2 regions of the Undibacterium sp. Di27W genome follow, and region 2 is predicted to be linked to the other one. Evidence: predicted binding sites of a transcription regulator. Region 2 holds the regulator's gene; the other holds the start of a gene.
What was found. Region 2 encodes LexA, which represses DNA repair genes until DNA is damaged. Its sites were predicted from a motif close to ACTGTATNNNNATACAGT; they were not measured.

Region 1 (15,510 bases), on a different contig from region 2:
ATTGACCCGGCAATCTGAGCGTGTTGTCAAAAATCACCAGATAACCAATCCACAGGTATCTGCCGACCATCCTGTCTTGAAAGGGCGAGTCAGCTTTCAGGAACTCCGTCCTGGGCTAGTACTGCATACCTCAGATGTACAAGACCTGTACCCCATGTCCACCCAGGCAGAACTGGATGCAGGCATGACCCTGGTACTGGTGCTGGATGGCAGCGCCGATATTACCTATGGCAAACGCCGCTTCGCCTTTGGCCCTAAACCGGACTCCAATGGCAAAATGCAAAGAGAGGCGGCACTGGTCAGTTTTGCGGAACCAGAACTATTTAAACGTCGCTCACAACGTGGGGGCTTTGAACGCACGGTAACCCTGGGGGTATCTCCCGAATGGCTGGCGGATAGCGGACTCAGCAATGTCGAAGGCCATACATCGCTGGATATTTTCAGTCGCACACATCTGAATACCGAGTTTTGGGCACCGTCGATGCGCATGCAGTCCCTGGCAGAGCAAATCCTGACACCTGCAGCGCTGGAACCCGTCATGCATCACCTGTTTCTTGAGAGTCGCGCCATAGAAATTTTAAGTGAAGCTTTTACTTCCGTTCATAGCAGATTTGCTTCCGCACATGCTTCGGTAATGAGGCAGCAAAGCTTGCGCCCCAAAGAGCAACAACGCGTGGCACGCCTTCACGACTTCATCAATAGCGGTGAGGCAGATACCTTGAGCATGACTGAAATCGCCAGACAAATGGGCGTGAATGCCAACACTTTGCAAAAACAATTCAAGATCGCTTATGGCGCGAGCATCTTTGAATATATGAAAGAACGCCGCATGCAAATTGCCTACACGGCCTTGTTGAAGCAGGGTATTAGCATCAGTGCAGCAGCCCAGCTCGCTGGCTATCAAAACCCGGCAAATTTCTCAACAGCATTCAAGGCAAGATTTGACACCCCTCCGAAAAATGTGCGAAACAGCACGATTCGGGAGCGGCAAATGGGCTTGCAATGAACACCAGTGAAGAGTTTTGCTGTTAGCGACCTGGTCTATAGAAACTTTCCAATCCGTCGCTTACCGTCGCGTGAGATAAAAACCTGGGCAGATTGGCAATGATGCGTGCCATTAGCGATGGTCGAATAGATCTCTGCCCTTTCATGTCAAATTGAAGCCAAGACTTGCCAAGTCTATGGCGATAGCCTCCCCTATTCCTGAACTTGCACCTATTATCAATGCCACATGTTTTTTTGCATGGCGTTCAGCTTTCGCAGGATAGAATCCTGGAAATTAGCGACAGGGGTAAAACGATGAGGTGATTTATCAATATTGTCATGGTCAATAAGATCATTGAAACGAAATAATTAGTTACTCATATTTACCCAGATGGAGTTTATCAAAATGGTAAACTCATGCTTTAGTTGTGATTTCTCAACATGAGAAAGTATTTGGCTTTTCTTGCCAAAATTTAGCCTATATTAAGTGACCTTTCTCTTATAGATTTTTTATGCAATCGTTTAGTAGCACCGACACGGTAACAAACCCAGAAATTTTGTATGGCGAGGAAAGACTTGATTTCATACGAGAGGAAATCCTTGCAGATTTATTAGAGGCAAGCGCGTCTGCGTTTCCTGACAAGATTGCACTGATTTCTGGTGATCAGTCCGTCAGCTATGGTCAATTGAACGCTGATGCAAATCGTGTTGCTTCTGTCCTGATTTCAGCGGGCGTGCGCCCCGGACATATTATTGGCCTGTGGTTGCCGCGTGGCATACATCTGCTGATTATGCAGGCAGCCATTGCTAAATCTGGCGCAGCCTGGTTACCTTTTGATGCAGATACTCCGATAGATAGAATTGCTGTTTGCCTTAATGATGCTGCTGCTTTTGGCATCTTGAGTTGCCAGGCGTTTGAGCCGCACTTGGCAGAGCTACCTTGCCAGAAATGGCTGGCCGAAACAGCCTTGCTCGATGCCGGGCAAAGCATGTCAAAACGTGGTCCCGTAAAAGGCAGTGACCCTGCTTATGTCATTTACACCTCAGGTTCGACTGGCAAGCCCAAGGGCATTCTGGTAAATCAAGCCAGCATTTGTCATTTTTTGCGTAGTGAAAATCATGTCTTGGGCATACGCCATGAAGATCGCGTGTATCAGGGGTTTTCACTGGCATTTGATATGTCATTTGAAGAAATCTGGATAAGTTACCTTGTTGGCGCAAGCTTATGGCTGGCACCAAAAGAAATTACTGCAGACCCGGATGCCTTGCCGCTGGCTTTGAATGAAAACCGCATCAGTGTTTTACACGCCGTCCCTACCCTGCTCGCTTTATTCAGCCATGAGGTAGATAGCCTGCGCCTGATTAATCTTGGTGGTGAGATGTGTCCCGAGGTTTTGGTCACGCGCTGGTCACGCCCTGGGCGGCAAATGTTTAATACCTATGGACCGACGGAAGCCAGTGTGTCGGCAAGTCTGGCACAGTTACAAGCAGGTCAGCCTGTCAATATCGGCAAACCTTTGCCGAATTATTCCTTGCTGGTGATTGCGACCGATATTGAAAATGGTTTGCGCCTCTTGCCCGCAGGTGAAACGGGGGAACTATGTATTTCGGGGCCAGGCGTAGCAATTGGTTATCTGGGACGCCCGGATTTGACAGCTGAAAAATTCTTGTCAAACCCCTGGGCTAGAAATGCTCATGAAGCCAGGCTGTATCGCACTGGTGACCTGGCTTGCTTTAATCCAGATGGCAGTGTGCAATGTCTGGGGCGAGCCGATGATCAGGTGAAGATCCGTGGTTTCAGGGTTGAGCTTGGCGAGATTGAAACGGTGTTAGCCAAACAAGCGGGTGTAGGCGCAGTAGCGGTAGTCTTGCGCAAGGATGATGAGATCGATCAGATCGTGGCTTTCATCGTCAATGATCAATTGCCAGCAGATGCAGAGGCTGCCGCTTTTGCCCAGCATGCGGCAGCTTTACGGACAGAACTTGGCAGGGTCTTGCCGGTATATATGGTGCCGGGCAGGTTTGAATATCTGCCTGAAATGCCCAGGCTGACTTCAGGAAAAATAGATCGCAATACGTTAAAAAAAATAGGCTTGGCCAAACAGGCTGCCAACAATGAGTCGGATGCACCAGAAACCGAGACTGAACTTGTACTATTTGAGGCTCTGGCCAGTCTTTTTCCAGGACAAGCAATACGACGCACGTCGGACTTTTTTACAGACTTGGGCGGCCATTCTTTGATGGCAGCAAAATTAGTATCCATATTACGCAAACATCCACGTTTTGCCTATTTCAGGATCAGTGATATTTATACGCATCGCTATATCGCCAAGATGCTGGAAGTACTGGAAGCCACAGCCCCAAGTCAGGATGCTGCTGCGGCGGCGAGCCAGTCCAGTTGGACCACGGCTCCTGAATGGAAACGCTGGTTTTGTGGTATCGGCCAGGCTGCAGCCATTCCCTGGCTGGTGGCCATGCGCATGGTGCAATGGCTGGCGCCGTTTTTTGCCTATCATTTCTTTACCGGTGATCCTGAAGATTCCATTGCAAGAGCCGTATTTTTATCGGTCGGTGTTTTCTTATTATTGACAGTGACAGAATTTGCGATTGCCATTGCGGGTAAGTGGCTGATAGCAGGTCGCTTGAAGGCCGGCCGCTATCCTCTATGGGGATGGACATATTATCGTTGGTGGCTGGCTGACAGATTGGTGGAAGCTGCACCAACTTACATGCTGAGTGGTTCGTCTTTGTATAGCTGGTGGTTACGTGCGCTGGGGGCAAAGGTAGGTTCTGATGTCGTCATAGGCTCCATGACCTTGCGTGCTCCGGATTTGCTGCACATAGGCGATCGCTGCAGTATAGGCAATGCCAGTAATTTTGAGAACGCCAGAGTGCAACACGGAGAACTCATACTGGGCAGCATAACACTTGAGGATGATGCTTATGCAGGCTCCTACGCTGTACTGGAAGGTAATGTTCATATAGAAGCTGGCGGCCATCTGGATGGACAGTCTGCCTTAAGTGCGGGGCAGCGCATACCAAAATCGAGAATCTGGAAAGGATCGCCAGCCAAAGACATAGGTGCGTTTGATGCATCAATTTTTCCGCCAAGACCGACGGCATCACGTTTGCGTCTGGTCGGTGAAACTATATTTTTTGTGTTTGGTTCTCTGTTAATCAGCGCCCTGTTTTTCATGCCGGTTTTCCCCAGCTTTGTGACCATAGACTGGTTTGATAATTCTGAATTATTTCCTGGTTTACAAAGTAACTCTGTCATTTTCCAGCTGGCGAAGTATTTCCTCCTGGCCTTCCCGGCCACTGCTGTCTTGATTGTCTGCACGGCGCTGTTGTCTGCTGGTATACGCTGGAGTATTTTGCCGACTTTAAAGCAAGGGCAATATCCTGTGCACGGTAATACTTACTGTGGAAAATGGCTGGTCAATCAGATACAGGAGTCCAGCCTGAATGTGTTGCATGGTGTTTATGCCACAGTTTATGCACCTTTCTGGTATCGCCTGCTGGGTGCAAAAGTCGGGCGTGGTGCCGAAATTTCTACTGCCCTGGGGGTGGTCCCGGATATGTTAACTCTGGGCGATGAAACCTTTATTGCTGATGCCGTATTGTTGGGTGACGAGCAAATAGATTGTGGCTGGATGAGCATGCATCCCACCATTATTTCGCGCCGCAGTTTTGTCGGTAATGGGGCATATATACCGGATGGCACGATTTTGCCTGAAAACGTCCTGATAGGCGTTCACACCAGTGCCCCAAGTAATGCGCAAATGCATGAAGGCGACACTTGGCTGGGTTCACCGGCCATCCATTTGCCTGCCCGCGAAGAGACCAAGGGGTTCCCGGAAAACCTGACCTTCCGCCCATCCATTGTTCGGCGTCTGGGGCGTGGCCTCATTGAGGCTTTCCGCATCATCGCACCGCATGCCATGGTGATTGCGGTTGGTTATACTATCGTTCTGGACTTGATGCCCTTGGCCGGGGATGATCGCTGGAACGAAGTTTTGTATTACCTCGTCGTTGCAGGCTTGCTGTACGGTATAGGCAGTTTTGCTTTTGTACTGTGCTTGAAATGGCTATTGATTTTCCGTTACAAAAAGAGCAGCGTACCTATGTGGACGCCCTTTGTATGGATCTCGGAAGGTATCACCAATTTGTACGAAGGCATAGCTGTACCCAACTTCATGCGTTATTTGCGTGGCACCCCCTGGCTGCCATTGGTATTCAACCTGCTGGGCTGCAAAATCGGGCGTGGCGTATATATGGATACCACTGATATCACCGAGTTTGACTGCGTTAGTATAGGTGACTATAGCGAAATCAATGCACTCGCCTGCCCGCAGACACATCTGTTTGAAGACCGTGTCATGAAAATTGATCATGTCATTATTGGTGAGCGCGTGTACATGGGCCCGCGTAGCTCGGTTTTGTATAGCGCTGTGGTGGCAGATGGTGCCAGCCTTGGCGCGATGACACTGGTCATGAAGGGTGAATACATTCCAGCCAATTCCAGTTGGCATGGTTGTCCTGCCGCCATGACAGGCGTTTGATTTATGTCAAGCTGACTTGCCTTTCACCGAATGGCAAGTCAGGCTTGAGCTAATCTGCAGACTTTGCGCGCAATGGATCGTCCAGCTGCGACCAGGCTGTTCTGCCATCCTTTATATTAATTATTTCCTGTTGCTGATTTAATTCACATGAGGGATAGCGCACAGATGCCAACAAAATAGCCTGTCATGATGTGGCTCACGCTCAGCAGGTTCGCCGGACTTGCGCGAAAATAATCAAGAACATAAGCGCTGACATGACACAATACCCAAAAAAATTTGCGCAAAACCCATCTCCACCAAGAGTGAAGAAAACGATACGCATAGAGTTGGCTAAATCCACGATGATTGCGATTGTTGCAGTTGTCTTGGGGTTTGCACTGATCTCTCAGTTGATCCCAGTCATCTTTGTATTGATCACTGCGCTTATGCTGGTCGGCACGCTCAATCCTGCAGTAGCCTGGCTGGAACGCCATAAAATTCGCCGTTTTACCAGTATAGTCATCATATTTGCTGTATTGATGGTGGTTTTGGTAGCTCTGGCGGTTTTTACAGTGCCACCATTTATTGCCCAAGTTGTCAGCCTTGTTCAGCAGGAGCCGGAATTACGAGGTCGCCTGATCAAGTTTTTAGCTGCCTATCCTCTCACGGAATCCCTGGCAGATGGTTTGAAGCATATACAGTATGCCGCGCTATTCAAATCCTATAGTAGCGAAGCAATGGCTTTTTCGAGAGGTTTTTTCGAAATTATTGCGTATGGCGCAGGTTCATTTTTTCTTGCCTTGTACATCATGATAGACCGTGACCGCTTGCGTGGTGCTTTGTTTGCCGTAATCCCGCGCGCCCACCACATCAAATTGGCGCGCATCATGCTCAATCTTGAGACCATCGTTGGTGGTTATGTACGCGGCCAAGTCCTGACTTGCGCCATGATGGCCGTCTTTCTGTTTGTTTTACTCTCTGCCTGTGGCGTACCTAATGCGATAGCAATTGCGGCTTTCGGCGGGATTGTGGATGTGCTGCCTTTTGTTGGCATTTTCCTCACCATGTTACCTGCAGTGCTGGCAGCCCTGGCTATTGGTGGCGTCGCGGCGACGGTGGTTTTTGTATTATTGCTTTGCTATGAAGAGTTTGAAAGCAGAGTATTGATACCCATAGTATATGGGCGTGCATTGCGCTTGCCATCATCGATAGTTCTATTCGCCTTGATCGCTGGTGGCACACTGTACGGTATCGGCGGTGCGCTACTCGCCTTGCCCGTTGCAGCGACCCTGCTCATGCTTATTGATGAACTGAAAGTTGAATTGCCAGGTGAAAGTCCGCAACCCAAGGACTTGGCTGTGCAACAAGATGATATCGTTGGCGAGGCCGAATACCTGCGACGCACGAATGGCATGCCCGCAGAGGAGGCAGCAGGAATCGCCCTTGAAATTTCTGGAGATAGAAAACTCAATGAAGAGGATAAAACCTCAGACAATTCTATTTCGCTTGAGAATGTAGTGGGAAACGTGCTTGAAAATAATTGAGTTGGCGCCGCTGAACAAGTTTGTTAATGCACGCTGTTGATGTAGCCTTATTTCTTAACAAGATTTACGCAAAATTGTCCTGGCAAGGCGTAGCGACGAAGACAGTACTTTAGCTAGGAGCTAACAACGCAGCTAGGGCGGTTTTGCGTAAGTCTTACTTAATCTTGATTACTATCTGCGACGATTTAGTACTTGCCCCATTAATGCGGTGCCAGCCGTTTCCTTGCCACCTGGCCCAGGTTCAAACTGCAAGTCATCGAGTTTTAATTCTTCTTTGCATACTGTACAAGCAGGAATGGCACTGGTGATGTGGCCGCATTGCTGATGACGAATGAGTAAAGGCTGCTGCCCTTCTGCTGTACGCCATTTATCTCCCCAGGCAGTCAGTGCCAGTAATATGGGATACAAATCCCGCCCCTGCTGGGTAAGGCTATAGCGCCATACGCGTTTATCCTGAGTATCTGGCCTACGCTCAACGATGCCCTGCTCCATCATTTTTTTCAAGCGGGCTGTCAGGATATTGGACGCTACACCAAGATTGCGCTGGATATCGTCAAAACGTTCAAAACCCAAAAACAGATCACGCAAAATCAGCAATGACCACCACTCACCGATGACTTCCAGCGTGCGGGCAATTGAGCAGGAAAAATCAGAAAAAGAACTGCGCTCCATAATTTAGCTTGCTTGATGCAAGTTAACTGTTTACATTGCTTGCATTATGCCAGTGAAAGATAGCTATGTATGCTTATATCGTTGAGAATAAATTACGCAAAATCTTTGCCGCCATCAACGCAGGCGATGTCAGCCTGATGCTAAATGGCCTGGCTACTGACTTTACATATCGATTTGAAGGGGATTCGCCAATTTCTGGCTTACGCAACTCTCGTACATCCATGGCTTTGTGGTGGGAACGCCTATACCGCTTGTTCCCAGGCTTTCATTTTGAGGTAAAGGAAGTTGCGGTACTGGGGCCACCGTGGGATACCCGCATTCATGCCGTACTCGACTTTATTGTGCCGCATCAGCCAGATGGGCCTTACAAGAATGTAGTGATGCAATTCATGCGCATGCGCTGGGGAAAAGTCACTTACATCCAAACCCTGGAAGATATACAGCGTTGCAGCCGCTATCTAGCCTGGAGTGCAGCACAAGGATGCGAGGAAGCATTGGCTGCTCCTATTACTGATCAGGCCTGGCCCGGACCCGGCCCTTTCTTGCGTGCATAGACTCAGATATTCAGATGCATATTTACCAAAAAACTACACCCGACAGACGCAACTTGCTGCAAACAAACCCCTCCAATATCTTGGATGTGTTTGCAGCAAAAGTTTGCTCATTCTGTTGGAATAAACTAATAACCTGCTTACCAGTTGGCTTTGGATAAAATGATCAGCCATTTGCGAAACAGCAGCACTTCCAAATGCCCGGCTTGTATACCAGTGCTGCAATCCAGTACAGGATTGACATAATAAGAGCGCTGTCTAAAGTCGCGGCAAACAAATATTTCGCGACGACCCAGGCGCATCAAAAATGAGGTCGGGGCGAATTGCAGGCTGAAGCGCGTATCAAAGGACTGTTCGAGGTTTGCCATAATTTCAATCTCCATATCGGTTGGTATGTGATAGAGGAACGGTCATCAAAACAGCCATGCGTTCATCCATGAAACGAACTTTAACACATACTACTGTATGTGCAATCAGTATTATGTAACACTGTGGTTTTCTCATCTCCTGCAATCTCTTGCTCCAGTCTCATAGTACGGGCACATAAAATAAACTTTGAAGTCTTTCGCCATATTACATATACTGTATATTTAATCAGTATATGTAATATGACCCAGGTTTCCTCACTTCCCCCTGAACGCATACACCCCGCGTTGTGGCGTGCATCGCAACTGGCGCGTGCTCAGGGCGGTTATTTGCCCAGTGGCTATGCAGAACTCAATAATGAACTGCCTGGCAGTGGCTGGCCACAGGGGCAATTAACCGAGATTTTGCTGCCACAGATTGGCACTGCCGAACTCAGCTTGCTTAAACCCGCATTGAGCCAGCTTGATGGACGTCCCATTGTTTTATTGACGCCACCTTATGTACCGCAAGCATTGGCTTTTGCATGTACAGGTTTGCAATCATCGCAGTTGATCTGGATACGCTGCCAGAAACATGTAGATGCCTTATGGGCGGCTGAACAGGTGTTGCGCAATAGCAGTTGTGGTGCGCTGTTGTTCTGGACATCCAGCATCCGTAGTGAAGCTTTGCGTCGTTTGCACCTGGCAGCGCAAAGCTCAGAGATCTTATTCTTTTTAATGCGTGACATGCGGGCGGCACAGCAAGCATCTCCTGCGCCCTTGCGATTGAGTGTGCAAACCAGTCAATATGGCCTGGAGCTGGGCATACTCAAGCGCCGTGGCAGCCAGCGCGATGCGCCGCTGGCATTGCATGTACCCGATCATCCTTATTTGTATGCCTATGCTCATCCAGGCAAAGAAAAACTTGCGACAAACTATGGCAACTTGCCCACCACTGTGGATAGCCGTTCACCTGCCTTTACTCCAGCTTGAGGTGTTCGTCACCCCCTTGTTTGCTCAGCAAGAGACGCAAGTCAGTGTGATACTCCATCAAGGCCGGGTGACATCCATGTCTGAATCTGCCGATCAGGCTGGCATACGTTTGAATATGCGCGCAGGCGGCGTGCAGATGTTGTCTGCTGATGCGGATTATTATCAGCGTGATCAAAATAAAGAACAACTGGCGTTGCAGGCAGTGGCAACTGCGCTGCTGCAATACTCGCCACAAGTCTGTCTGGGAGAAGATCAATGCATACTGGTTGATATCAGTGCCAGTCTGAGCCTGTTTGGTGGCATACGCGCTTTGCGTAAACGCGTGCAGGAAAGCATGCGCATTCTGGGTTATACAGCAACCACAGGCATTGCTCCCGTTGCCAGAGCTGCCTGGCTATTGGCCAAGCAGGCATCGCGCAGATTACCCAGAGGACAGCATGTTTTTAAACCGCAAAGATTGAGTCAGCGTCTGGACAAATTACCAGTCAAATTACTCACTGCAGCACGGCCTTTGACTGAATTATTGCAGGGCATAGCCTGTTATAACCTCAGAGATTTACGGCAATTACCCCGTCCAGGCTTACAAAGACGTTGCGGCAAAGCTTTACTCATAGAACTGGATCAAGCCTATGGTGAGCAGGCCGAGGTACACGAATGGTATCTGGCAGCGCCAGAATTCAAAGTCAAAATCGAATTACCAGACCGTATAGAGCAAGCGGAGTCACTTCTTATTTTTGCCCGCAGCCTGCTGGCCCAGTTATTGGGATGGCTGGCAGCGCAGCAACTGGCGGTTACGCATATACACATGGAGTTATTGCATGAACGTGGCCGGCAGGCCATCCCTCCGACCATGTTTGATCTGCAACTGGCACAAGCATGCTGGCAAGAATCGCACCTGCTGAGTTTGTTCAAAGAAAAGCTCAGTCAGCTCAAATTGCATAGTGCCGTCATCGGTATGCTGCTGGAAGTAAAGCAAACTATAGTACGCGAAGCACAAAGCTATACCTTGTTCCCCGAACCTGGCGGCCAGGCAAGTGAACATAAGCGCTTGCTTGAACTTCTGGTTGCCCGCCTGGGCGAAGCTAATGTCTTGCAACCAGCGTCACAAGCAGACCATAGGGCTGATATTGCCAATCACTGGATTTCTGTCATCAAGAAAACTCCACCGCCCTGCCCGGCTCCCGCGTTGGCAGCTTATGTCTTGCGCCCTAACTGGTTATTGCCACATCCGCTGGCACTGGACATTCATGAGCATCGCCCTTATTACGGCTCAGAACTCAAACTTGTTTCTCCGGCTGAACGCATAGAAGCAGGCTGGTGGAATGAGCAGATACAAACCCGGGATTATTACATCGCTGTCGATAAACGCCATGTGCGCTACTGGATTTATCGTGAACGTGCCAATGATCCTGACAGTGAAGAAGCTGTCTGGTTCTTACACGGCATTTTTGGATAGCATTTTGAATAGATCGACATGAGTGCCTTCTTGCCCGAATATGCCGAATTATTTTGCATGAGCAATTTCAGCTTCCTGCATGGAGCATCGCATTCAGAAGAATTGGTGGCGCGTGCGATTAAACTCGATTATCGCGCCCTGGCCATTACCGACGAGTGTTCCTTTGCTGGCTTGGCAAGAGCCTATACCGCAGCAAAAAATACCGGCTTGCATCTCATCATCGGTGCCCACTTCAAACTGGAAGATATAGAAGCACCTGAAAATAATGTACATCTGATTGCCCTTGCACAAAACCGCGAAGGCTATGGCAATCTCTCTGAAATGATCACTCTTGGCAGATGCCGGGCAACCAAAGGTAGTTACTTATTAACGCCCAGGGATTTCGTCACACCACCGTCAGGTTTGGAACATTTGTCTGGCTTGCCAGATTGCCTGCTGATACTGGTGCCAACCTACCCCTCAGAGAACAAGGCGCTACTGAAACAGGCCAAATGGATGAAGCAACACTTCCCTGGGCGCGCCTGGATAGGTTTGAATTTGCTGATGCAAATTGCAGATGAATATCAAAAGCAGCAAGTTGATAAGGTAGCTGAAGCCGTGCAATTACCCGTCGTTGCCATAGGCCAGGTCACTATGCATGTACGTTCACGCAAGCCCTTGCAGGACACGATGACTGCGATACGCCTGTGCCAGCCCATCACTGAATGCGGCTATACCCTGGCGATGAATGCAGAACAGCACCTGCGCTCACGCTTGCGGCTGGCGACGATTTATCCGCTGCATACCCTGGCCGAAACTGTGAAAATCGCAGACCTGTGCAGCTTTTCATTGAATGAATTGCGCTATGAGTATCCGCACGAACTGGTGCCTAAGGGATATACGCCTGCCAGTTATTTAAAGTTCCAGGTCTATAAAGGAGCTGATCTGCGCTATCCGCAAGGTTTGCCTTCATCGGTAAAAAATAAAATAGAACATGAGCTGCACCTGATTAATGACCTGGCTTATGAACCTTATTTTCTGACGGTATTTGATATCGTTAATTTCGCCAGACAAAAAGAAATACTCTGTCAGGGACGCGGCTCGGCAGCCAACAGTGTTGTCTGTTATTGCCTGCATATCACTGAAGTCAATCCAGAGACACATACCCTGCTGTTTGAGCGATTCCTTTCCAAAGAGAGGGGTGAGCCGCCAGACATCGATGTCGATTTTGAGCATCAGCGCCGCGAAGAAGTCATGCAGTATATCTATGATAAATACGGACGTGACCGTGCGGCGCTGGCTGCGGCTGTGCACACTTACCACCCGCGCGGCGCTTTGCGTGATGTGGGTAAAGCCCTGGGTGTAGACCTGGCGATTGTCGATGCCGTGGCAAAATCGCATCGCTGGTTTGATAGCAAACAAGAGTTATTCAAGCGATTCACAGAATGCGGCCTGGACACCAATTCCCCCATCGCCCAGCAATGGGCATTGTTGACAGGAAAATTATTGCGTTTCCCACGTCACCTATCCCAGCATAGCGGTGGCTTCGTCATCGCACGCGGCAAATTATCCAGGCTGGTGCCCATAGAAAATGCGGCGATGGAAAAGCGCAATGTGATTCAATGGGATAAGGATGATCTGGAATCCCTGGGTCTGCTCAAGGTTGATGTGCTGGCCCTTGGCATGCTGTCGGCATTGCGACGGGCTTTTGATTTGATGGCTAGCTTGCCAGGCAAACCTAAGTGTATGCAGGATGTTCCACGCGAAGATACTCTGACCTATGACATGATCTGCAAGGCAGATACCGTCGGTGTTTTTCAGATAGAATCCCGGGCGCAGATGAGCATGTTGCCGCGCTTGAGACCCAGAGAATTCTATGATCTGGTGATACAAATTGCCATTGTGCGGCCCGGCCCGATACAAGGCGGTATGGTGCACCCTTATTTACAAAGGCGTCAGGGCAAGCAGCCTGTAGAAATACACAAAAACCCGGGTATGCGGGCCGCATTGCAACGCACTCTCGGGATACCTATTTTCCAGGAACAAGTCATGCAAATTGCCATGCATGCGGCAGACTTTACGGCGGGAGAAGCGGATGGTTTGCGCCGTGCAATGGCTGCCTGGAAACGCAAAGGCGGCCTGGAAGGCTATGAAACCAGAATAGTAGAAACCATGGTCAAAAATGGTTATGAACGTGAATTCGCTCAAGGAATCTATGAGCAAATGAAAGGTTTTGGTGATTACGGATTTCCTGAAAGCCATTCAGCCAGCTTTGCCATCCTCGCGTATTTCAGTAGCTGGATCAAGCGCCATGAGCCTGCAGTGTTTTTATGCTCGCTATTGAATTCTCAGCCCTTAGGTTTTTATTCGCCTTCCCAATTGATACAGGATGCCCGTCGCCATGATGTGCAAGTCAGTGCGATTGATGTAACTTGCAGTAACTGGGATTCTTCACTTGAGGCAGAAACGCAGCTCAATCAATTTACCGAAACCCTGCAACCTACCGTGCGCATGGGTTTTTCCCTGCTGCATGGCATGTCCGAGGATGCCGCCTTGCGTATCATGCAGGCACGCCAGCAGCAGGCTTTTATTGATGTGCATGATCTGGCAAAGCGCGCACAATTGAACCAGCATGATTTGCATGTGCTGGCAGCTGGCAATGCCTTGTCATCGCTGGCGGGGCACAGAAGACAGGCATTATGGCAGGCTGTAGGGGCAATGCCGGACAAGGATTTGTTGCGTGTCACCAGCATACAGGAGCAAGCGCCGCAATTGAAAGCTCCTTCAGAGGCACAGGAAATTTATAGCGACTACCATGCAACCGGATTCAGTCTACAGCGCCATCCTCTTGCCTTGCTGCGACCACAATTGCTGGCCAAACGCTTTTTACCCGCAGAAATGTTGAATACTTTCCAGCAAGGGCAATTTGCGCGTGGCTGTGGCCTGGTCACAGTAAGACAAAGGCCGCAGACGGCCAAGGGTGTCATCTTCATCACCATAGAAGATGAAACCGGCCCGGTAAATGTGATTATCTGGCCAAATGTACTGGAAAAACAGCGTAGCGAAGTTTTGAGTGCGCCTCTGCTGGGCGTATATGGCATCTGGCAATGTGAAGCCGAAGTCAGGCATCTGGTTGCCAAACGACTGGTGGATATGTCACATCTTCTGGGACAACTGGAAGTGGGCAGCAGAAACTTTTGCTAAGCTCCTCTGCCCTGCTCTATATAGAAATATGCAGCAATTATTCCTGATTACCCTCAGGCAAAGTCAGGCGACCAGTATGATAATCATATTCGTAGACCTCGCCATAGCGCCCCCACTCGATGGCGACTTCGAGTACACGTTTTGCTTCATCAGATTTCAAAAACTCTTCCAGCAAATCTATCAGCGGTTCTTCAGACAGGCTGCCACTGGTTTCCGATTCCAGATTACGACGTATATGTGCCGCCAATGGAACATGAGTCAGCAATTGTTGACCAAACAATTCCTGCTTTTGCGCCTGCTCTGCTTCTACATATTTTTTACCCAGCGGCGTCAGCATGATGTCGCCTTTTTCCAGCACGGCAAAACCCAACAGGCTCAGGGCTTCATAGGTCGGGAATAATTCTTCATCCGACAATTCAGCTTCTTCTGCCAGTTGGGGCAAGTCGGCGCGGCCATTGAATGGTGCCTCTGCCAGCAGATCGAGAATACCTTCGATGCGGCTGACATCCGTCTCTGGCAATCGATAACCCAGGTGGCGGGTATTGGGTGTATCCGCTGCTGCTTCATGCGTCGCGCGCATGGTCATCAAGCCATACACTTCATCAATCAAGGCACGGACTTCCAGCGAATCCACATCACGCGGCCTGGGCAGGTCTATCTTGATTTCACATCTGACCGAGCCTGGATCACTAGACAATATGATGATGCGATCCGCCATCATGACGGCTTCTTCAATATTATGAGAAACGATCAAAATACCTTTAGTGGATATGCGGTCTTCTTCCCACAGCTCCAGCATGTCATTACGCAGGGTTTCACCTGTCAACACATCCAGGGCAGAAAAAGCTTCATCCATGAGCAGTACATCAGGATTGGTGACCAGTGCCCTGGCTATACCAACACGCTGTTTCATGCCGCCAGAAAGTTCACGTGGCAAGGCACCGCCAAAGCCTGCCAGACCGATCAATTCGAGAACAGCATCGGCTCTTTGTTCACGCTCTGCCGCTGGCACACCCTGGGCCTCAAGCCCCAGTTCTACATTCTGTTGCACAGTCAGCCAGGGGAATAAGGCAAAGGACTGGAACACCATCGCGATGCCTGCGACTGGCCCACCAATCGCTTTGTCGCGGTACGCCACTTTGCCTGCATCTGCCGGTATCAAACCAGCCATGATGCGTAATAAAGTGGATTTACCTGAGCCAGATTTGCCCAGCAAGGCGACGATTTCGCCATCTTTGAGTT
Region 2 (15,510 bases):
CAATGGCAAAGAAGTGGTTGGCCTCGGTATTTCCATGGAAAAGGGCGGCAATATTATTGAACTGGGCAAGCATCTGCAAATTGATGTTGCTGAAATCAAGGCCAAGTTGCCAGTAGGTATTACGCTGGAGCAGGTGACCAATCAGCCGGATGCCGTGAAGTCTTCCGTTGGTGAATTTATCCGTACCTTGATCGAGGCGGTGATTATCGTGCTGGCAGTCAGTTTCCTGGCATTGGGTTTGCATACCAAACCCTTGCGCCTGGATATCTGGCCTGGTCTGGTGGTGGGTTTGACAATACCTCTGGTGTTGGCGATTACCTTCCTGTTCATGCGCATATTTGATATCGATTTGCACAAGATATCCTTGGGTGCATTGATTATTGCCCTGGGTTTGCTGGTCGATGATGCGATTATCGCCGTAGAAATGATGGTCAGGAAGATGGAGGAGGGCTTCTCGCGCTTTGATGCCGCGACCTTTGCCTATACCTCGACTGCCATGCCCATGCTGACAGGTACTTTGATTACAGCGGCAGGCTTCTTGCCTATTGGCCTGGCTAAATCGGCTGCGGGTGAGTACACCTTCTCGATGTTCTCGGTGAATGCCCTGGCATTGCTGATTTCCTGGCTGGCGGCTGTTATTTTCACGCCTTATCTCGGTTATTTGCTGCTGAAGGTCAAGCCGCATGCTGGTGGCGGTGGTAGTGAGCATGAAATTTTCGATACACCTTTTTATTCGCGCTTCCGCGCATTGGTAAACTGGTGCGTGACCTGGCGCAAGACGACTATCGTCATTACGCTGGGTGTGTTCATGCTGGGCGTATTTGGATTTAAATTTATTGAACAGCAATTCTTCCCGGATTCCAGTCGTCCTGAATTGATGGTGGAGTTGTGGTTGCCAGAAGGTTCTTCATTCCAGGCGACCGAGGCGCAAGCCAAAAAATTCGAAGCTTTCATGCAAAAGCAGGAAGGTGTGGAAAGTGTCACCAGTTATGTAGGTACGGGTAGCCCGCGTTTCTATCTGCCACTGGATCAGATTTTTCCGCAGACCAACGTCTCGCAAATCGTGGTCTTGCCCAAGGATTTGAAGGCACGTGCAGCATTGCGCTTGAAGATTATTGAAGCCTTCAAGAAGGATTTTCCTGAAGTACGTGGTCGTGTGAAGCTCTTGCCGAATGGCCCGCCAGTTCCTTATCCTGTGCAGTTCCGCGTAACAGGCCTGGAAGTAAGTAAAGTCAGGGAAATTGCTGACCGTGTGAAAGAAGTCATGCGTGCCAATCCAAATACGGTTGGCGTTAATGACAACTGGAATGAATCTGTCAAAGTGGTGCGTATTGATCTGGACCAGGATAAATTGCGTACTCTGGGCATTACTTCGCAATCCGTCATGCGGGCCGCGAATACTATCCTCACCGGTTCTACCGTAGGCCAGTTCCGCGATGGCAATAAGCTCATCGACATCGTGGTGCGTCAGCCTGTGGATGAACGTTCCACCATAGAAGCGCTGGGTAATGCCAATGTGCCGACTGGTAGTGGTAAATATGTGCCTTTGTCCCAAGTGGCACGTATTAATCTGGTGTGGGAGCCGGGTGTGGTCTGGCGTGAAGGTCGCGAATGGGCGGTGACGGTGCAGTCCGACGTGGTGGATGGGATACAAGGTCCAACTGTATCCAGCCAGGTTTCACCCAAGCTGGATCAGATCAGGGCCAGCCTCTTGCCAGGTTATAAGATAGAGCTGGCAGGTGCGGCAGCCGATAGTGGCAAGGCGCAGGAATCGATTGCAGCCAATGTCCCATTTGTGATTTTCATCATCTTCACCTTGCTGATGTTGCAATTGCATAGCTTCTCCAGATCCTTGCTGGTGTTCCTGACCGGGCCTTTGGGTGTGGCTGGTGCGGCAATGGCCTTGTTGATATTGCAACGTCCTTTTGGTTTTGTTGCGCAACTCGGTGTGATCGCTTTGTTCGGCATGATTATTCGTAACTCGGTGATTTTGATTGATCAGATTGAGCACGACATAGGCGAGGGTGTTGCACCCTGGGATGCGATCGTGGAGTCCGCTGTACGTCGTTTCCGCCCCATCATCCTGACAGCTGCTGCTGCAGTGTTGGCGATGATACCTTTGTCGCGCTCGGTATTCTGGGGCCCGATGGCAGTTGCCATTATGGGTGGTTTGATTATCGCGACAGCCTTGACCTTGTTATTCTTGCCAGCTTTGTATGCTGCCTGGTTCCGTGTCAAGAAAACCAGTGTATAGCATGGTCTATTGATGGCCTTATCCCTGTCAGCGCGTGCTGCTGACAGGGATAAAAGTTTGGAAAACACCTTGAAACAATAGTTGCAGTGCCTGTATTTAAAAAAATAAGGCACATACTGGTAAAATCCAGTAGAATATCGGGCTGGAGTTGTAATGCCACATACATCAGTTTTGGGCGACGCTTGAATTTCGGGTCGCCCTTTGCTTTTGTGACGGCCGTGCTCAACGTGTGGCGGCATTGCGCCGGTGAACATAAACATACATCCCGCGAGGATGGCGAAATTGGTAGACGCACCAGGTTTAGGTCCTGACGCCAGCAATGGTGTGGGGGTTCGAGTCCCCCTCCTCGCACCACAGAATTTTTACTATTTGGACGATTTTCATGGCAACTGCAGTCGAAACTTTAGATAAATTGGAACGCCGCTTGACGATTTCCTTCCCGGTCGCTGATGTGCAATCGGAAGTGGAAAAGCGTTTGAAACAACGCGCGCGCACAGCAAAAGCGCCTGGTTTCCGTCCTGGTAAAGTACCTATGAAAATGGTAGCTGCGCAATACGGCTATCAAGTAGAAACAGAAGTGCTGAACGACAAAGTCGGTCAGGCTTTTGCTGCTGCTGCAAATGAAAACAAATTGCGTGTTGCTGGTTATCCAAGCATAGAGCCAAAGTCTGGATCAGACGTGGCTGAAGGCAGCTTGGCATTTGATGCAACTTTTGAAGTGTATCCAGAAATCACAGTTGGCGACCTGTCTGCTGCAGAAGTAGAGCAAGTCAAGTCTGACGTGACTGATGCTGAAATCGATAAAACCATCGATATCCTGCGCAAGCAACGCGTACATTTCCACGTTAAAGGTGAGCAGGGCGCGCATGGTGACGGTGGTGCAGACCAGTCCGCACAAAATGGCGACCGCGCTACTGTAGATTTCGTTGGCAAGATCGACGGCGTCGAATTTGCTGGTGGTAAAGCTGACGGTTTTGCATTTGTATTGGGCGAAGGCCGCATGCTGCCTGAGTTTGAAACAGCAACTATCGGTTTGAAAGTTGGCGAATCCAAGACTTTCCCATTGGCTTTCCCAGAAGACTACCATGGCAAGGATGTTGCAGGTAAAACTGCAGAATTCACGATCACTTTGACAAAACTGGAATGGGCGCACATGCCTGAAGTTGATTCCGAATTTGCCAAAATGCTGGGCGTAGAAGACGGCGACCTGGTCAAGATGCGTACAGACATCAAAGAAAACCTGGAGCGTGAAGTACGTGGTCGCGTTAAAGCCAAGACTAAAGAAAGCGTTATGGACGCCCTGGTCAAGGTAGTGGCGTTCGACGTACCTAAGACTCTGGTTGCACAAGACGGCGAGCGTCTGGCAGAAATGACACGTCAGGACATGGCGCAACGCGGCATGAACGTTAAAGACGTACCTTTCCCAGCTGATTTGTTCAATGCACAAGCTGAACGTCGTGTTCGCCTGGGCTTGATCCTGGCTGAACTGGTCAAGGCTAACAGCCTGCAGGCGACAACTGAGCAAATCAAGGCGCAAGTTGAAGATTTTGCACAAAGCTACGAAGATCCGCAACAAGTCGTTAAATATTATTTCAGCGATCGCAACCGTCTGGCTGAAGTTGAAGCCCTTGTATTAGAAGAAAACGTCGTTAACTATGTGCTTGGTAAAGCGAAAGTCACAGACAAGGTTCTGCCTTTCGACGAATTGATGGGTAACAACGCACAAGCGTAACAAATAAAGGAAAACACATGACAGGCATCATCCGTAATTCGGCACTGGACACAAACATGCTGGGCATGGTGCCTATGGTGATTGAGCAAAGCGGTAGAGGTGAGCGTGCTTACGACATCTATTCCCGCTTGCTCAAGGAACGTGTGATTTTCCTGGTTGGCCCGGTCAATGACCAGGCTGCCAACCTCATCGTGGCACAATTGCTGTTTTTGGAAAGTGAAAATCCTGACAAGGATATTTCACTCTACATTAATTCTCCGGGCGGTTCGGTGTCTGCTGGCATGGCCATTTATGACACCATGCAGTTCATCAAGCCTGATGTGTCTACACTCTGTACTGGCCTGGCGGCATCCATGGGTGCTTTCTTGCTGGCTGCGGGTGCAAAAGGTAAGCGTTTCTCCCTGCCAAATTCACGTATCATGATTCACCAACCTCTGGGCGGCGCTCAAGGCCAGGCATCTGATATCGAAATCCAGGCGCGCGAAATCCTGTATTTGCGCGAACGTTTAAATGGCATCCTGGCAGAAAAAACTGGTCGTAGCCTGGAGCAAATCTCTAAAGATACCGACCGTGACAATTTCATGTCGGCAGATGCTGCCGCAGAATATGGCCTGATCGATAAGGTGCTGGCGCATCGCGCTTAATTAGTTATCTTAAGCACCTGTCCAAGTAGCTTGTAAAAAAAGAACGCCTGTTCCGTGATGGTCCGGGCGTTTTTTTATTCTGTTCTATAATGTCTCATTGCTCCCATTGTTGCATATTGATGTCATGACGAAAGCCGTTTTTGCAGGTAATATGCAAGTCCAAGAAGCTGAGGAAATTTGTGTTGAATTTTGCGCAGGCAAGACCCAATTAATATCTGGTCTGGTCACAGCTTAATCACCAGTTTTATAGATTAATTTTGTTTATTTTATATACGTATCATGCCCGATAAAAAATCCTCCAGCGGAGAAAAGTTGCTCTATTGCTCGTTTTGCGGCAAGAGTCAGCATGAGGTTAAGAAATTAATAGCAGGGCCATCCGTATTTATCTGTGATGAGTGCATAGATTTGTGCAATGACATCATTCGTGACGAAGTGTCCGAAATTGATAATATTGCCAGTGCAAAAACAGAATTGCCTACGCCCCAGGAAATCACTGATTTGCTGGATCAATACGTCATTGGTCAGCTCAATGCCAAGCGCATCCTGGCAGTAGCGGTATATAACCATTACAAACGCCTCAAGCACCTGGGTAAAAAAGACGATGTCGAACTGGCCAAGAGTAATATCTTGCTGGTTGGTCCTACCGGTTCAGGCAAGACCCTGCTTGCGCAAACGCTGGCACGCATGTTGAATGTACCTTTCGTCATCGCCGATGCGACTACCCTGACTGAAGCGGGTTATGTTGGTGAAGACGTGGAAAACATCATTCAAAAATTGCTGCAAAATTGCAATTATGAAGTTGAGCGCGCACAAAAAGGGATCGTTTATATCGATGAGATCGACAAGATTTCCCGTAAATCCGATAATCCTTCGATCACCCGTGATGTTTCTGGCGAAGGTGTGCAACAGGCTTTACTGAAACTGGTTGAAGGCACCATGGCTTCTGTGCCGCCCCAGGGTGGCCGCAAGCATCCCAACCAGGATTTCATCCAGATTGATACCACCAACATCATGTTCATCTGTGGTGGCGCGTTTGATGGCCTGGCCAAGATCATTTCTGACCGTTCTGAGCGCAGTGGCATAGGTTTCTCTGCCAGCGTCAAGAGTCAGGCAGAAAAGAGCGCCAGCGAAGTCATGCAAGATGCTGAGCCACAAGATTTGATCAAGTTTGGTCTGATTCCTGAATTGGTTGGCCGTCTGCCTGTGATTGCCACCTTGAATGAGCTGGATGAAGCCGCCTTGATCCAAATTCTGGTTGAGCCTAAAAATGCGCTGATCAAGCAATATGCCAAATTGCTGGAGATGGAAGGTACTGAACTGGAAATCCGCCCTGCAGCCCTGCAAGCGATCGCCAAGAAGGCGATTGCCCGCAAAACAGGTGCCCGTGGCCTGCGTTCCATTCTTGAGCACGCTTTACTGGATGTCATGTACGACTTGCCTAGCCACCAAAATGTGGAGAAGGTAGTGATTGACGAGGGTACCATCACCAATGGTGCAAAACCCTTGCTGATTTACCATGAGCAACCCAAGGTAGCTGGTGCCTGATGGCATTGTTTGCCATGAAGTAAAAGAAAATGGAGAGCTTGCTCTCCATTTTTTATTTATTTTGCCTTGTTTTAAATTGATTCGAAGTACAATGGTTTAACAAAACGATTCTGGCTTCATTCGTAAAGCTACCCGGGGAAGCTCTCTGAGTGGCTTTTTTTATTGTTTTTTTCCAGAATGGGCTTGTGTTTCCGCCCAGTGCGCCAACATTGTTAACCAGTATTTATGAAAGGTGCGCCATGACGACTACTCTGATTACCGAACAAACCCAATTGCCGTTATTGCCACTGCGTGATGTTGTTGTATTCCCGCACATGGTAATCCCTCTGTTTGTGGGACGCCCCAAATCCATCAAAGCCCTTGAAGCTGCCATGGATCAAGGCAAGAGCATCATGCTTGCTGCCCAGAAAGCTGCTGCCAAGGACGAACCTTCGGCAGATGACATTTATGAAATTGGCTGTATTGCCAATATCCTGCAAATGCTGAAATTGCCCGACGGTACTGTCAAGGTACTGGTCGAAGGTGCGCAACGTGCGCGCATCAGCAAGATCCATGACTCTGAATCGCATTTCTTTGCTGACTTGACACCTATCGCCGTTGACGAAGGTGACGAATCGGAAGTAGAGGCGATGCGTCGTGCCATCGTTCAGCAATTTGACCAATACGTCAAACTGAACAAAAAAATTCCACCAGAAATCCTGGCATCCCTGTCCGGCATTGATGATGCTGGTCGCCTGGCTGATACTATCGCTGCGCACCTGCCTTTGAAACTGGAACAAAAGCAAGTCATCCTGGAAATTTTCAGTGTGGCCAAGCGTCTTGAACACTTGCTGGGCCAGCTCGAAGGCGAGCTCGATATCCTGCAGGTTGAAAAGCGCATCCGTGGTCGCGTCAAGCGCCAGATGGAAAAATCCCAGCGCGAGTATTACCTGAACGAGCAAGTCAAGGCGATACAGAAAGAGCTGGGCGAGGGTGAAGAGGGCGCTGATATTGACGAACTGGAGAAAAAAATCCTGGCCGCCAAAATGCCTAAAGAAGCCCGCGACAAAGCACAGAATGAGTTGAAAAAACTCAAGATGATGTCGCCTATGTCGGCAGAGGCAACTGTCGTACGCAATTACATCGACACCATCGTCAATTTGCCATGGAAGAAAAAATCCAAGGTCAATAATGATTTGACGAATGCTGAAAAAGTATTGGAAGACGAACACTTTGGCCTGGATAAGGTCAAAGAGCGCATTCTGGAATATCTTGCAGTGCAACAGCGCGTTGACAAGCTGAAAGCACCTATCCTGTGTCTGGTAGGTCCTCCAGGCGTGGGTAAAACCTCGCTGGGGCAGTCCATCGCCCGTGCAACAAATCGCAAGTTTGTACGTATGGCCTTGGGTGGTGTGCGTGATGAGGCAGAAATCCGTGGCCATCGCCGTACTTACATAGGCTCCATGCCAGGCAAGATTTTGCAAAGCCTGTCCAAGGTCGGCGTGCGCAATCCTTTGTTCCTGCTGGATGAAGTGGACAAAATGGGTGCTGATTTCCGTGGCGACCCATCATCTGCCTTGCTGGAGGTCCTGGACCCTGAGCAAAATCATACTTTCTCGGATCACTATATTGAAGTTGATTTTGATCTGTCCGATGTGATGTTTGTGGCGACGTCCAACTCCTACAATATCCCGCCAGCCTTGCTGGACAGGATGGAAGTGATACGTCTCTCAGGTTATACCGAAGATGAAAAAACCAGCATTGCACAACGTTATCTGCTGCCTAAGCAAATCAAGAACAATGGTTTGAAAGAGGGCGAGATCACGGTGGCAGAAAGTGCTTTGCGCGACATCATTCGCTATTACACACGTGAAGCTGGCGTGCGTTCGCTGGAAAGGGAAATCTCCAAGATTTGTCGCAAGGTCGTGAAAATGCTCTTGTTGAAAAAGACCGAGAAAAAAGCCACGGTTAATTCCAAGAACCTGGATAAATATCTGGGTGTGCGTCGCTATGACTTTGGCGTTGCAGTCAAGGATAACCAGATTGGTCAGGTAGTCGGTTTGGCCTGGACGGAAGTGGGCGGCGATTTGCTGACCATAGAAGCGGTAGCCATGCCAGGTAAAGGTGGCGTTATCCGTACTGGTACTCTGGGCGATGTCATGAAAGAATCGATCGAGGCAGCCCGCACAGTGGTACGCAGCCGCGCCAAGCGTCTGGGTATCAAGGCAGATGTGTTCGAGAAGAGTGATATCCATATCCACGTACCTGAAGGCGCTACACCAAAAGATGGCCCGTCTGCTGGTATCGCCATGACCACGGCCTTGGTGTCAGTTTTTACTGGTATTCCAGTGCGTGCTGATGTCGCCATGACAGGTGAGATCACTTTGCGTGGTGAAGTATTGCCTATCGGTGGCTTGAAAGAGAAATTACTGGCGGCTCACCGTGGCGGTATCAAGACTGTGTTGATACCTGAGGAAAATGCCAAGGATCTGACTGAGATCCCGGACAATGTCAAAAACAAGCTGGAAATTATCCCGGTCAGGTGGATAGACAAGGTTCTGGAAATCGCATTGGAAACCCAGCCTGTTCCTTTGGTGGATGAGCCTGTTCCTGTAGCCGCTGCAACGCCGGCTGCAGCGACTACGGAAACTCCTGCAGATACGACGGTTGTTAAGCACTAAGTTTCTGAGGCAACAGCTTGTTGCTCTGAAATGAAAAACGTCCGGAAAATCCGGACGTTTTTTTTATGTCTCTCGCTTTTTAATCACTCAAAGGGCTGGTGCTTATTGGGAGGGGCAGAGAGGATGCAGGAAAGGCTTGCCGGCGGGCAGAAACACGTAAGTTTGAGATATCAGCTTGAGATATCAGCTTGAGATGCTGCCCGGGCGTGACGTAAACGAGAGGGTAAAATCACGCCCGGGCTGACCTCAAACCCAGTTGCGCATGAGGCCAACAGCCAGGCCTTCCAGCGCGAAATCTTCTTCCGTATCACCAATCTTGATGACAGGGTAATCCGGATTTTCCGGCATCAGCTCTATCAAACTGCCGGTCTTCTTATAGCGCTTGACGGTCACGTCATCACCCAGGCGTGCAACTACGATCTGGCCATTGCGAGCACTGTCGGCTTTTTTTACTGCGAGTAAGTCGCCATCCAGTATGCCCGCATCACGCATGGACATCCCGCGTACCTTGAGCAAGAAGTCTGGTTTGGCAGAGAACAGGGCTGGGTCTACATGGTAAGTGGATTCTATATGTTCACTGGCCAGTATCGGCGAGCCAGCGGCAACGCGGCCAACCAGTGGCAGGGCAAGCTGCAATAGGGCTGGGTGGGGCAAGGTCAGTTGCTTGCCCGTGATATGGCTGGACAACTCTGACTCCAGCAGGCGTATGCCGCGTGAAGTGCCTGCTGCAATTTCAATGACGCCTTTGCGTGCCAGGGCTTGCAGATGTTCTTCTGCCGCATTGGTTGAGCGGAACCCCAGTTCTGTCGCAATCTCGGCACGGGTAGGGGGAAAGCCCGTGTTTTGAATGGCGTCTTTAATCAGGTTCAGGATTTGTTCCTGGCGGGAAGTGAGTTTGAGCATGGCGTTTTCTAGTGTTAAGGTGCTGTATATACAAGCAGTCTGTATTTTTATACAGTAAAGCTGAATATGCAAGTCAAAATCCCTGAGATCGCCAGTAAATGTGAAAAAATACCTCACTATCAATGGAAAAACGGCCTATAACTTAGCTAAGCCACTGATCTAATTGATCAATATGAAAAACTGGGTTATTATTATCGGCTTTCCTCTTCCCGCACTCGTCTTGACGCCGAGGCGGGCTATTTTATTGTCCACAAGGAGAATATATGCGTCATTATGAAATCGTATTTATCGTACATCCAGATCAGAGCGAGCAAGTTCCTGCAATGATCGAGCGCTACAAGGCAAGTGTTGTAGCCCGTGGTGGTCAAATCCATCGCGTTGAAGACTGGGGCCGTCGTCAATTGGCTTACATGATTCAAAAATTGGCAAAAGCACACTATGTTTGCTTGAACATCGAATGCGATGCTGAAACTCTGCTCGAGTTGGAAACAGCATTTAAATTCAATGATGCTGTTTTGCGTCACCTGACAGTCAAATTGAAAAAAGCAGAAACAACACCTTCTCCTATGATGAAAGCTGTTCAGAAAGAAGATGCTGCAAAAGCGCAACGTGTTGAAGCGCCTGCTGCTTAATAATTGACAAAGGTCGCGTAAAAAAATAGTGAATCAGCTGAAGCTCGTAGCCCGGATTGTGGAAAAAAGTGCATTGCGCTACACCCCGGCCGGTATCCCGATAGCTTCTGCTACCTTGATGCATAGTTCAGAAACTCGTGAGGCGAACACAGTTCGGCAGGTCGAGTTTGAGATTTCTGCGATGGCTGCTGGTGAAATATCCCAGCGTTTTACAGAAATTGCTCTGGAACAGCCCATGGAATTCACCGGTTTTTTAGCGCGCAAAAATCGCAATAGCAAAAGTCTCGTTTTTCACGTCACTGAATTCGGGACACATTTACTAGATTAGGAGCCAAAAATGGCATTCGGTAAAAAATTCGACAAAAGCAAATTGAAGCAAAAGCGTCAACAACAAAACCCTTTGTTCAAGCGCAAAAAATTCTGCCGCTTCACAGCAGCACATGTAGAAAAAGTTGACTACAAAGACATCGACACACTGAAAGATTTCGTGCAAGAAAACGGCAAAATCATGCCAGCACGTTTGACCGGTACAAAAGCGCTGTATCAACGTCAAGTTGACACTGCAATCAAACGTGCACGTTACCTCGCGTTGCTGCCATACACTGATTTGCACACAGCGTAATTGACGACAAGGTAAAGGAGAAAAATATGCAAGTTATTCTGTTGGATAAAGTCGTTAATCTCGGCAATCTGGGTGATGTAGTTCGCGTTAAAGACGGCTATGCACGTAACTTTTTGATTCCACAACGTATGGCTCGTCGTGCTACGACAGCTGCAGTTGCTGAATTCGAAGCAAAACGCGCTGAACTGGAAAAAGCAGCAGCCGCCAAATTGGCAGCAGCTCAAGCTCAAGGCGAAAAACTGTCCGGTCTGACCGTACAAATTACACAAAAAGCTGGTGTGGATGGCCGTTTGTTCGGTTCCGTTACTAATGCTGATATCGCTGAAGCCCTGACTAAACAAGGTTTCGCTTTAGAAAAAGCACAAGTACGTTTGCCACAAGGTCCGTTGAAGATCGCTGGCGAACACAGTGTTTCCGTTGCTTTGCACACTGACGTTGTAGTTGACGTTAACGTTGCAGTAGTGGGCGAACACGCGTAATTTGTTTTTTACAAATTGCTGGAAAAAAGCCGGGAATTCCCGGCTTTTTTCATGTTTGGGGGAAATATCGCCCGATTTACCTGTTTGTCACAAACTTGTCACAAACTCGCCAATTTCTCGTAATTTGAACCCTCTGGTAGTTTGATTTAACGGTTATAATGCGCGCCATGAAAGCTGGTTCTGATCCTCAAGTTGACGCTCTACGCGTCCCTCCCCATTCCATAGAAGCAGAGCAATCTGTTCTGGGTGGTCTATTGCTGGATAACGCGGCCTGGGACCGTATCGCTGACTTTATTGGCGAAGAAGATTTTTATCGTTATGACCACAGGATTATCTTCCAGTGCATGGTCAAGCTCATCAATAGTTCTCGTCCGGCTGACGTCATTACCGTCTTTGAGGCGCTGACGAGCACAGGCAAGGCAGAAGATGCCGGTGGCCTGACCTACTTGAATGCATTGGCACAAAATACTCCCTCAGCCGCCAACATTCGTCGCTACGCAGAAATCGTGCGTGACCGTGGCGTGTTGCGCAAACTGATTACGGTTGCAGATGAAATTTCCGGCAATGCCTTTAATCCCCAGGGTAAAGAAGTCAAGCAAATGCTGGACGAGGCTGAGTCCAAGATTTTCGCGATTGCCGAAGAGGGCGCACGTGGTGCCCAGGGTTTCCAGGCTATTCAACCCTTGCTGACACAAGTGGTCGAACGTATTGACGAGCTGTATAACCGTGATAATCAAAATGATATTACTGGTGTACCTACTGGTTTTGCCGATCTGGATAAAATGACTTCAGGCTTGCAACCTGGTGATCTGGTGATTGTTGCCGGTCGTCCATCCATGGGTAAGACAGCCTTCTCCCTGAACATCGGAGAGAACGTGGCCATAGACAGCGGCTTGCCAGTCGCTGTGTTCTCCATGGAGATGGGTGGAGCTCAGCTGGCCATGCGTATGCTGGGCTCGGTAGGGCGTTTGGACCAAAGTCGCCTGCGTGTCGGTAAATTGACCGACGAAGACTGGCCACGCCTGACGCATGCCATTCAAAAGATGAATGAAGCACAATTGTATATCGATGAAACGCCGGCGCTGAGTTCCATAGAATTGCGTGCCCGTTCGCGTCGCCTGGCGCGTCAGTGTGGCAAGCTGGGCCTGGTGATCGTCGATTACTTGCAATTGATGTCAGCCAACTCTGCTGGTGAAAACCGTGCGACCGAGATTTCCGAGATTTCCCGAAACTTGAAGGGCCTGGCAAAAGAACTACATTGCCCTGTGATTGCCTTGTCCCAGTTGAATCGCTCGCTGGAGCAAAGACCAAATAAACGCCCCGTCATGTCTGACTTGCGCGAATCTGGTGCGATTGAGCAGGATGCTGACGTCATCATGTTTATTTATCGTGACCAGGTGTATAACCCGGATTCGCCTGATAAAGGTACTGCAGAAATCATAATTGGTAAGCAGCGTAATGGTCCTATCGGTAGTGTGCGCCTGACTTTCCTGGGTGAATATACCAAGTTCGACAACTATGTTGGTTCCCTGTCGATTTACGGTGATAGTGAATAATTCTAAGATCGTAAGCAGGTTCTAAGCAAAAATGCTGGTGTTGGTGGGTAGACGCAAAGTAGTAAATCAAGACTTAAAAAAAGTAGAACAGTGTTGCCAGGCATGCTTGATTGCACGCGCTTGCCTGGGCAATTCTAGAAATCTTATATTTTCAGTGAGAATAAAATGTTTGGACGCTTGATGCCCACCGAGGGCAAATTTTTTGAACTCTTCAATCAACATGCAGAGTTATGTGTCAAAGGCTCCAAGGAAATGGTTGCCTTGATGACAAACTTTGATGATCTGGAGATCCGTGTTCACGCCATCGAGAGCATAGAAAAGCAGGCAGATACTGTCACCTACAATACGATAGAGCTGTTGCACAAAACTTTCATCACTCCCCTGGACCGTGATGACATTCATAAATTGATCACGCGCATGGATGATATTCTGGACTTGCTGGAAGATGCTGGCCAGACTATCTCCCTGTACGATATCCGCGAAATCACGCCAGAAGCCAAGCGTCTGGCAGAACTATGCCTGGGCTGTGCTGAGAAAGTCAAAGCTGCGGTTGCCTTGTTGCACAACATGGATAACTCCCGTGAAATCCTGGCCTTGTGCGAGGAAATCGATCGCCTGGAATCGGATGCTGACCATGTCATGCGTGCTGCCATGTCCAAATTGTTCCGCGATGAACCTGATGTTCGTAACCTGATCAAACTCAAAGCGATTTACGAAATACTGGAAACAGTGACAGATCGTTGCGAAGATGTTGCCAATATCATAGAAGGCATTATTGTTGAGAACGCTTAAGCGTCTGACTTTTTTATTTTGACGCTTAATTGACGCTTAACAGTTCTCTGTCAATGCAGAGAGCGAACAAGGGAATTCACTTTTATGCAATCCTTACATATGAGCCTGCACGTCGTCATCTTATTGGTGGTGCTGGCATTGTTATTTGATTTCATGAACGGCTTCCATGATGCCGCCAATGCGATCGCAACCGTTGTTTCTACGGGGGTATTGAAGCCTAGTCAGGCAGTGGCCATGGCTGCCTTATTCAATGTCTTTGCGTTTTTTGTTTTTAATCTGTCAGTGGCGAAAACCATAGGCAAGGGTACTATTGATCCAGTCATTGTGGATCACTATGTCATCTTTGGTGCTCTGGTAGGGGCGATATTCTGGAACCTGGTGACCTGGTATTTTGGTATTCCTTCCTCGTCTTCACATGCCTTGATCGGCGGTTTGATTGGTGCTGCAGTAGCAAAAGAAGGGACCGGTGCCTTGATTGCTGCGGGTCTCTACAAAATCATTTTGTTTATCGTCTTGTCACCATTGCTGGGATTTCTCCTGGGCTCGGTGATGATGCTCATCGTATCGTGGTTATTCGTTAAATCGACGCCAAGGAAAGTGGATAAATGGTTCCGTCGCCTACAATTGATTTCAGCTTCGGTATTCAGTCTGGGGCATGGCGGCAATGATGCACAAAAAACCATGGGTATTATCTGGATGCTCTTGATTGCTGCTGGTTACTCCAGCGAGGCTGACAAAGGACCACCAAGCTGGGTCGTTTATTCCTGCTATGCAGCGATAGGCCTGGGGACTTTGTTCGGTGGCTGGCGCATCGTGAAAACCATGGGCCAGAAAATCACCAAACTCAAACCTGTAGGCGGTTTTTGTGCTGAAACGGGTGGTGCAATTACCCTGATCATGGCGACCGTACTGGGTGTGCCAGTGTCGACCACGCATACTATTACCGGTGCCATCGTCGGTGTAGGTTCTGCCCAGAAAATGTCAGCGGTGCGCTGGGGTGTGGCAGGCAATATCGTTTGGGCATGGATCCTGACGATACCTGCATCTGCTTTTGTCGCTGCGATTGCGTGGTGGATAGGTAAGCAGATTCTGTAATCTCTGACTGCATGAAAAAAAGCGCCTCGATTCATGAGGCGCTTTTTTATTGCTTGCAAGTTCTGCTGCCGGGTGTTTACATTTGTTTAAATAAATGAACAAAGCTGCGACTGACTTCAAGTTTTTCGGTCAAGCCCTTGATCTGCACAAGATGGCGGCCACGCAGATCGCGCACCACACCGGAAATGGCCTTGGCATTTACCAGTGTTGACCTATGGATTTGCCAGAACAGGGCAGGGTCCAGTTCATCCGCCAGGTCGCGTACTGGTTTGCGTATCAGAGCTTCATAAGATGCTGTTTGTACACGAGTATATTTTTCATCGGACTGAAAAAACAAAATCTCTTCTACCGGTATCAGGCGCAACTCCTGGCCTATGGATGCCTGTATCCACTGCAGGTAATTGGGCTTGGCGGCAATCCCCATTTGTTTGGCCAGTTGCGAGAGCATGCTGCTCATGTCATTGGGCTGGCTTTGGGCGCTTAGTCTGGTCTTTAGCCTGTCAACCGTGCGCGTCAGTCTTTCTACATCGGCAGGTTTCAAGACATAATCGACAGCACCATGGTCAAAAGCCTGTATGGCATATTGATCATAGGCT

Region 1: imuA (translesion DNA synthesis-associated protein ImuA) is a predicted target of LexA. The motif match lies at 8,874-8,891, and genes of this name have one in related genera.

What each region holds. Positions count from the first base shown of each region.
Region 1 covers NZ_JBMPOS010000011.1:46,969-62,478, forward strand. Annotated here, with positions in the region: gene ACO0LF_RS20740 (helix-turn-helix domain-containing protein) at 1-1,006, shown strand, start outside; gene ACO0LF_RS20745 (Pls/PosA family non-ribosomal peptide synthetase) at 1,497-5,546, shown strand; gene ACO0LF_RS20750 (AI-2E family transporter) at 5,801-7,069, shown strand; gene ACO0LF_RS20755 (winged helix-turn-helix transcriptional regulator) at 7,241-7,741, opposite strand; gene ACO0LF_RS20760 (nuclear transport factor 2 family protein) at 7,807-8,295, shown strand; gene ACO0LF_RS20765 (hypothetical protein) at 8,433-8,660, opposite strand; gene imuA (translesion DNA synthesis-associated protein ImuA) at 8,901-9,629, shown strand; gene ACO0LF_RS20775 (Y-family DNA polymerase) at 9,574-11,085, shown strand; gene ACO0LF_RS20780 (error-prone DNA polymerase) at 11,104-14,268, shown strand; gene ACO0LF_RS20785 (AAA-associated domain-containing protein) at 14,306-15,510, opposite strand, start outside.
Region 2 covers NZ_JBMPOS010000005.1:364,139-379,648, reverse strand. Annotated here, with positions in the region: gene ACO0LF_RS13330 (efflux RND transporter permease subunit) at 1-2,254, shown strand, start outside; tRNA gene ACO0LF_RS13325 (tRNA-Leu) at 2,522-2,608, shown strand; gene tig (trigger factor) at 2,637-3,986, shown strand; gene clpP (ATP-dependent Clp endopeptidase proteolytic subunit ClpP) at 4,004-4,630, shown strand; gene clpX (ATP-dependent Clp protease ATP-binding subunit ClpX) at 4,910-6,175, shown strand; gene lon (endopeptidase La) at 6,415-8,835, shown strand; gene lexA (transcriptional repressor LexA) at 9,082-9,738, opposite strand; gene rpsF (30S ribosomal protein S6) at 10,002-10,370, shown strand; gene priB (primosomal replication protein N) at 10,399-10,698, shown strand; gene rpsR (30S ribosomal protein S18) at 10,708-10,992, shown strand; gene rplI (50S ribosomal protein L9) at 11,019-11,471, shown strand; gene ACO0LF_RS13275 (replicative DNA helicase) at 11,639-13,027, shown strand; gene ACO0LF_RS13270 (DUF47 domain-containing protein) at 13,193-13,819, shown strand; gene ACO0LF_RS13265 (inorganic phosphate transporter) at 13,904-14,914, shown strand; gene ACO0LF_RS13260 (LytR/AlgR family response regulator transcription factor) at 14,991-15,510, opposite strand, start outside.